DNA from 2 places in the Micromonospora sonneratiae genome. Region 2 is predicted to be linked to the other one. Evidence: riboswitches for the same ligand, from Rfam matches in the RefSeq annotation. Region 2 holds a riboswitch; the other holds the start of a gene.
The links. Region 2 has a riboswitch for thiamine pyrophosphate ahead of thiE (thiamine phosphate synthase). Riboswitches for the same ligand answer to the same signal wherever they lie in the genome.
Positions count from the first base shown of each region.

Region 1: linked by a shared signal. The riboswitch ahead of ACFQ4H_RS17620 (ECF transporter S component) and the one ahead of thiE (thiamine phosphate synthase) in region 2 are both predicted to bind thiamine pyrophosphate.

Region 1 is NZ_JBHTMP010000025.1:64,713-68,112, forward strand. It holds gene ACFQ4H_RS17615 (ABC transporter ATP-binding protein) at 1-609, opposite strand, end outside; gene ACFQ4H_RS17620 (ECF transporter S component) at 698-1,288, opposite strand; TPP riboswitch at 1,366-1,471, opposite strand; gene ACFQ4H_RS17625 (permease) at 1,648-2,805, shown strand; gene ACFQ4H_RS17630 (TIGR03943 family putative permease subunit) at 2,921-3,400, shown strand, end outside.
Region 2 is NZ_JBHTMP010000040.1:48,474-51,873, reverse strand. It holds gene thiO (glycine oxidase ThiO) at 1-645, opposite strand, end outside; gene thiE (thiamine phosphate synthase) at 639-1,265, opposite strand; TPP riboswitch at 1,260-1,367, opposite strand; gene ACFQ4H_RS23340 (aldo/keto reductase) at 1,531-2,475, opposite strand; gene ACFQ4H_RS23335 (ABC-F family ATP-binding cassette domain-containing protein) at 2,593-3,400, opposite strand, start outside.

The sequences.
Region 1 (3,400 bases), on a different contig from region 2:
GTCCATGGCAGCGTTCCGGTCCAGGGTGGTGTTCCGGTCCATGGCGACGTTCCCGTCCAGGGCGGCGGCCAGCGCCCCACGGACCAGGTCGGCCCCGGCCGGGTCGAGGTTGGCGGTGGGCTCGTCGAGCAGCAGCAGACCGGGACGCAGGGCCAGCACCCCGGCCAGTGCCAACCGCTGCTGCTCGCCGCCGGACAGCGCCGCCGTGGGACGGTCCCGGTGGTACGGGAAGCCGACCCGCCTTAGCGCCTCCTCCACCCGGGGCCAGATCTCGTCGGCCGGCACTCCCCGGTTCTCCAGCCCGAACGCGACGTCGTCCCCGGACCGGGCCATCACCAGTTGGGTGACCGGATCCTGGAAGACGATGCCGACCCGTTCCCGGGCCTTGCGCGGGTCCAAGCCGTCGATCTCGACCGTGCCGGCCTGTTCACCGGAGTCCTCCGCCAGCAGGCCGGCGAGCGCGGCCAGCAGGGTGCTCTTGCCGGCACCCGACGGGCCGAGCAGCAGCACCCGCTCGCCGTGCTCGATCCGCAGGTCGACGTCACGTACCGCCCAGGCCTTCCGACCGGCGTGCCGCCACCCGAACCCGCGCAACTCGACCACACTCATGCCTGTCCCTCCGCGTTGATCATGAAGTTATCGTCGGAATATCGGCGTTTTCCGGGTGATAACTTCATGATCAACCGGGATGGGTGGGCTAGATGGCGGTGCGTTCGCGGCCGGCGGGGAACCGGTCCAGCACCCCGGTCCCGGCCAGCGCCCGGGTCAGGGCCCAGCCGCCGATGCCGGCCACCAGGGCGGCGCTGACGATCGTGGCGAGGGCGTACGGAATCCGGTACGACCAGAGCGCGTACTCGGTGTTCCACACGAAGAAGTCGAACAGCGATGCGCTTAGCCCGGTCATCGCCCCGGCCAGCATGGCCGACGGCAGCTTGAACGAGCGGTAGCGCAGGGCGGCGAACGCCAGTTCGGCACCGAGGCCCTGGACCAGGCCCTGCGGAATGACCGTGCCACTCCACTGGGTGCCGAGCAGGGCGGAGACGATGGCGGCCACGGTCTCGGTGTACAGCGCCGCACCGGGCTTACGGATGATCAGCCCACCCAGCACCGCCGGCACCAACCAGATGCCGTAGAGCAGGGACTGTGCCGGTGGGAAGAAGGCGAACGCGGCATCGGTGGCGCTCCAGACGTAACCCCACGCCCAGAAGACGACGCCGAAGGCGACGGCGATGACCGATGCGACGACGACGTCGACCGTACGCCATCGGTGGTTGTCAGGCTGACTCATGATGTTGCCTCCCAGTCCCTTGAACGAACCAGGAGAAGACGCACGCCGCCATCCGGTGGGCCCGGACTGCGGCGCGGCTGGAGGTTCGACCGAACTCCCTGCGCTGGCATTACCCAGATCAGGTTCGAGGGTCTGCGGGTGTGACCCGCACTCTCAGCGCTGTGCGCTCCCCTGTCGGATGTGAAGTTGTTCCGCAGACGCTAGCACCAACCAGCCGAAGGGCACAGGGGCTCGGCTGGCCGGTGTGGTGGTGCCCACCCCGGTTCGGGTTAGGGTGAGCTGGCCGCCGCCACTAAGCAGAGGTCCACGCGAAACGTCGAGGGCCCACGCGGAACGTCGAGCGAAGGGACGAAACTGTTGTGACGGCCCCCGACCGTGCGGCCCCCGGTCGCACCCGGACGGGTGACGAGATCGACTGGACGATCCCGCCCGCTGGCACCTCCACAGAATCGACACCCGGCGTCCGGCCGGTTCGCGACGCTCCCGCAGCATCCACACCCGGCGGCGGGCCGGTTCGCGACACCCCCGACCCGGGGACACCTCGTCGTCGGCGGTCCGGCCGTGGTTGGGAGGACCGTTCGGTCGAGGTACTGGCGGCACTGCTGATCCTGCTGGTGATCTTCCGGGGACCACTGGGCAGCGCCATCTCCGATCCCCGGCTACAGACCTGGACCACGGTGTTTGTGTCCGTGATGGTGCAGGCCGTGCCGTTTCTCGTCTTCGGTGTCGTGCTCTCCGCCGTAATCGCGGTCTTCGTGCCCCGGTCCTTCTGGGCCCGGGCGTTGCCGCGTCACCCCGCGCTGGCCGTACCGGTGGCCAGCTGCGCCGGAGTCGTGCTGCCCGGCTGCGAGTGCGGATCGGTGCCGATCGCCGGATCGCTCATCCGCCGGGGCGTCACCCCGGCCGCCGCGCTGGCGTTCCTGCTGGCCGCCCCGGCGATCAACCCGATCGTGCTGGCCGCCACCGCGGTCGCCTTCCCGAACGATCCGGAGCTGGTCGCCGCCCGGGCCGGGGCCAGCCTGATCGTCGCCATGATTATGGGGTGGCTCTGGCTGCGACTCGGCCGCGCCGACTGGATCCGGCTGCCGTACCGGCCCGAACTCGACGGGCAGTCGAAGGGGCGGGCGTTCTGGGCCGCCGTACGACACGACGTCGTACACGCGGGAGGCTTTCTCGTCCTCGGCGCGATGGCCGCCGCCAGCATCAACGTGCTGGTGCCCGAGCGGTGGTTGCAGACGTTGGCCGACAACCCGGTGCTGTCGGTGCTGGCATTGGCCGTACTGGCGGTGCTGCTGTCGATCTGTTCCGAGGCGGATGCCTTCGTGGCCGCGTCGCTGTCGCAGTTCTCGTTGACCGCGCGGTTGACGTTCCTGGTCGTCGGGCCGATGGTCGATCTCAAGCTGATCTCCATGCAGGCCGGCGTCTTCGGGCGTCGGTTTGCCTTCCGGTTCGCGCCGACGACCTTCGTCGTCGCGGTCGGAGTCTCCGTCGGGGTGGGAGCACTGTTTCTGTCATGAGTGACCGCGGTGAGCACGTCATGAGCGACAGCGGTGAGCACGTCATGAGCGACCGCGGTGAGCGCCTCGTTAGCGACAGTGGTGGGTGCGTCATGAGCGAAGTGGTGGGTGCGGCGTGAACCGGCAGGCCCAGGCGGTCGTACTGCTGCTGCTCGGTGGCGCGGTGCTCAAGGCCAGCGTCACCGACATCTACCTGCGCTACGTCAAGGAGGGGCTGCGTCCGTTCCTGATCGCCGCCGGGATCCTGCTGGTGGTCGCCGCGGTGATGACCCTGGTGTACGACCTGCGGCAGCCCGTGTCGACCGCCACCGGAGATCCGGAAGGTGACGGACAAGAGCACGACCATGGACACGACCACGGACACGGGGGTAAGGGGCACCACGAGCCCCGGGTCGGTTGGCTGCTCATCCTGCCGGTGCTCGGGCTGTTGCTGATCACCCCGCCGGCCCTCGGGTCGTACGCCGTCGGGCAGGCCGGCACCGCCCTGTCCCGCCAGGAGATGTCGGACTATCCGCCGCTGCCGGAAGGTGACCCGGTGAAGATCAGCGTGCTCGACTACGCGTCGCGGGCGCTGTTCGAGAAGGGGGCGTCGATC
Region 2 (3,400 bases):
GAACGCCACCCCGGCGCGGTCGGCCGCGACGCGCAGCGCGGCAACCAACCGACGCGGGTCGATCTGGTGGTCACCGGGCGCATGCGCGCCGCCGCGTACACCGGGCGCCAACAGCGGCTCGTAGGCCCGCAGCTGCGCCGGTCGCAGCGGGGTGATCGGCAGTCCGAGATCCTGCTGGTACGACCACAGTCGCCGCGCCTCGGCCACGTCGTCGCTGGTGAGCCCCACGACCAGGGTGCCCTCGGTACGGTAGCCGAGGTCCAGTCCGGACACCTCGGAAAGCTCGGCTGCGAACGCGGGCCACCGCCGGGCCGACTCGGTCAACAGCCGGGTCAGCGCCTCCTCGCCGAAGTACGCCTCGGCGACCGGGGCCAGCATGCCAGCCGCGACCTGGTACGCCCCGCGACCCGCAGCGAACACAGCTCCCGCCACCTCGTCCGCCCCACCGCCCGAGGCAAGCGCTCCGCCCGCCACCCCGTCCGCCCCACCGACGCCCGGGTCCGGGTCGTACACGGCCACCCGCCTGCCCCGTACCGCGCACCGCCAGGCGACCGCCAGGCCGATCGGCCCACCGCCAACCACCGCCACGTCTGCGCGGAAGGGCTCCCGGTCGGATTCTGCGGTGAAGGGGGCCCTTCCTAACACGAAAGGGCTCCGACCAGCGCGGCGGTCGCGCGAGCCGGATCAGCAGCGGTGGAGACCGCACCCACGACCGCCACGCCGTACGCGCCAGCGGCCAACAGTTCGGGCACCCGGGCCGGGGTGACACCGCCGATCGCGATGACCGGCACGGCCACCGCCCCGGTCACGTCCCGGATGCCGGCCGGCCCGATCGGAGCCGGCAGCCCGTCCTTCGTCGTGGTGGCGTAACACGGGCCGACACCGAGATAGCTGGCACCCGCCGAGACCGCTTCCGCAGCGGTCGCCGGGGTGCGAGCGGTGACGCCGAGCACGGCGGTCGGGCCCAGCACCCGCCGCGCGGCGGCCACCGGAAGGTCGGAGTCGCCGACGTGTCCGCCCGCAGCGCCCACCGCCAGCGCGACGTGCAGCCGGTCGTTGACCAGGCAGGTCGCCCCGGCCTCGGCGCACAGGTCCATGACCCGTACGGCCAGGTCGTAGGTTTCCCGGTCGCTGGCCGAGTCGGCCACCCGGACCTGTACGACCAGGTCCGGCCCGGCCACCGAGAGCGCGGCCCGGGTAACGGCCAACGGGTCACACCCGGGTCGGGTGTCGGTAATGAGATGCAGTCGTCCCAGGGACAGCACGGCAACACTCCTCCCTGCGCCGGCATTACCCGGATCAGGTTCGACGGTCGGGGGCTGCAGCCCCCCTCTCAGCCCGGTACACCGGGCTCCCGTGGGTCACTTCTTCGCCGAGGCTACGTCGTCGAGGAGGTCAAGTAAAGAAAGGTGACCTGACACACCAACCACGAAGGGCAACCGGACGCATCGATCGGTCAACATCCGATGTGCCCGGTTGCCCCGGCCAGCGCCTGCTCAGCGCAGGGAGATCAGTGATCTAGATCGAGGTTCAGAGCAGGGCGTTCAGCGCGGCGAGATCCTCGGCCGAGGGTTGCCAGCTTCCGGCTGCGGCGTTGGCCCGTACCTGGTCCGGTGTGGTGGCTCCGGCGATGACCGAGGTGACCGCCGGCTGGGCGGCCAGGCCGGCGATCGCCACGTGGAGCATGGTGAGGCCGCGCTCGGCCGCGTACGCCTCGATCGCCTCGATCGTGTCCCACGGCGCGTTGGCCAGCCGCTCGGCGTAACGGCCACCACCGGACAGCCGGCTGCCCTCCGGCGCCGCCGCACCACGCCTGTACTTGCCGGTGAGCAGCCCGTCCGCCAGCGGGAAGAACGGCAGCAGTCCCAGACCGAACTGCTGGCAGGCCGGAACCACCTCTGCGGTGACGTCCCGGTCGAGCAGGTTGTACTCGTTCTGCGCGCTGATGAACGGGGTGTATCCCCGGGTCCGGGCCACCCACGCCGCATCGGCGATCTGCCATCCGGCGAAGTTGGAGTTGCCGAGGTAGCGCACCTTGCCATCGCGGACCAGGTCGTCCAACGCGGACAGGGTCTCCTCGATCGGCGTACCCGGGTCGGGCTCGTGCATCTGGTAGAGATCGATGTAGTCGGTGCCGAGCCGGCGCAGCGACGCCTCCACCGCGCGGGCAACGTAGCGCCGGGCACCCCTGGCCCCGTGGTCCGGCCCGTTCATCCCGTGCATGTTCATGCCGAACTTCGTCGCCACCACCACGTCGTCACGTCGACCCCGCAGCGCGGCACCGAGCTGCTCCTCGGAACCGCCCTGGGGCTGGCCGTAGATGTCAGCGGTGTCGAAGAAGTTGATTCCCGCGTCGAGCGCGGCGTCGACGACGGCCCGGGTGCCGTCGAGGTCGAGTTTGCGGCCGAAGTTGTTGCAGCCGACCCCAACCACGGACACCACGAGTCCGGAGTTGCCGAGCCGGCGGTAGGTCATTTCACTCACTGATCAACCCTATGCCCATGTCGACTGTCGTGGCCTGACGACGGCCCGGTTGGCAGGCGTGGGTTGGGAAGGGACCCTTCCCACCCGGAAGGCGACAACAGGGCTTCCCTACACCCCCCAGACCGGTTCCGGGGTCTCCACCACCTCACCGTCGCCACGGAAGAGCACGAACCGGTCGAAGGACCGGGTGAACCACCGGTCGTGGGTGACGGCGATGACCGTGCCCTCGAAGGCCCGCAGCCCCTCCTCCAGTGACTCCGCCGAGGCCAGGTCCAGGTTGTCGGTGGGTTCGTCGAGCAACAGCAGCGTCGCCCCGGACAACTCCAACAGCAGTACGAGGAACCGGGCCTGCTGTCCACCGGAGAGCGACCCGAACCGCTGGTCGCCCTGGCCGCTCAACTCGTACCTGCTCAGCGCGGCCATGGCGGCGTGCCGGTCCATCCCGGCGCGGTGCTCGTCCCCCCGCCAGAGCACCTCGACCAGGGTCTTCTCCATCAACTCCGGCCGGTCGTGGGTCTGGGAGAAGTGACCAGGGCGGACCCGGGCGCCCAACCGGGCCACGCCGTCGTGCCGTACCGGGGTCAGGTCCAGACCACCGGCCAGCGGCACGTTCGCCGGATCAGGGTCGGTGCCGCCCCGGGCCAACAGCCGCAGGAAGTGGGACTTGCCCGTCCCGTTGGCACCGAGCACCGCCACCCGGTCGCCGTACCAGAGTTCCAGGTCGAACGGATAGGTCAACCCGTCCAGCTCCAGCTGCTCACACATCACCGCCCGTTTACCGGTACGGCCACCGGCCAGCCGCATCCGGATGTCCTGGTCCTTGGGCGGTAGCGGCGGCGGCCCGGCCTCCTCGAACTTGCGCAGCCGGGTCTGCGCCGACTGGTACCGCGAGGCCATGTCGGAGTTGTAGGCCGCC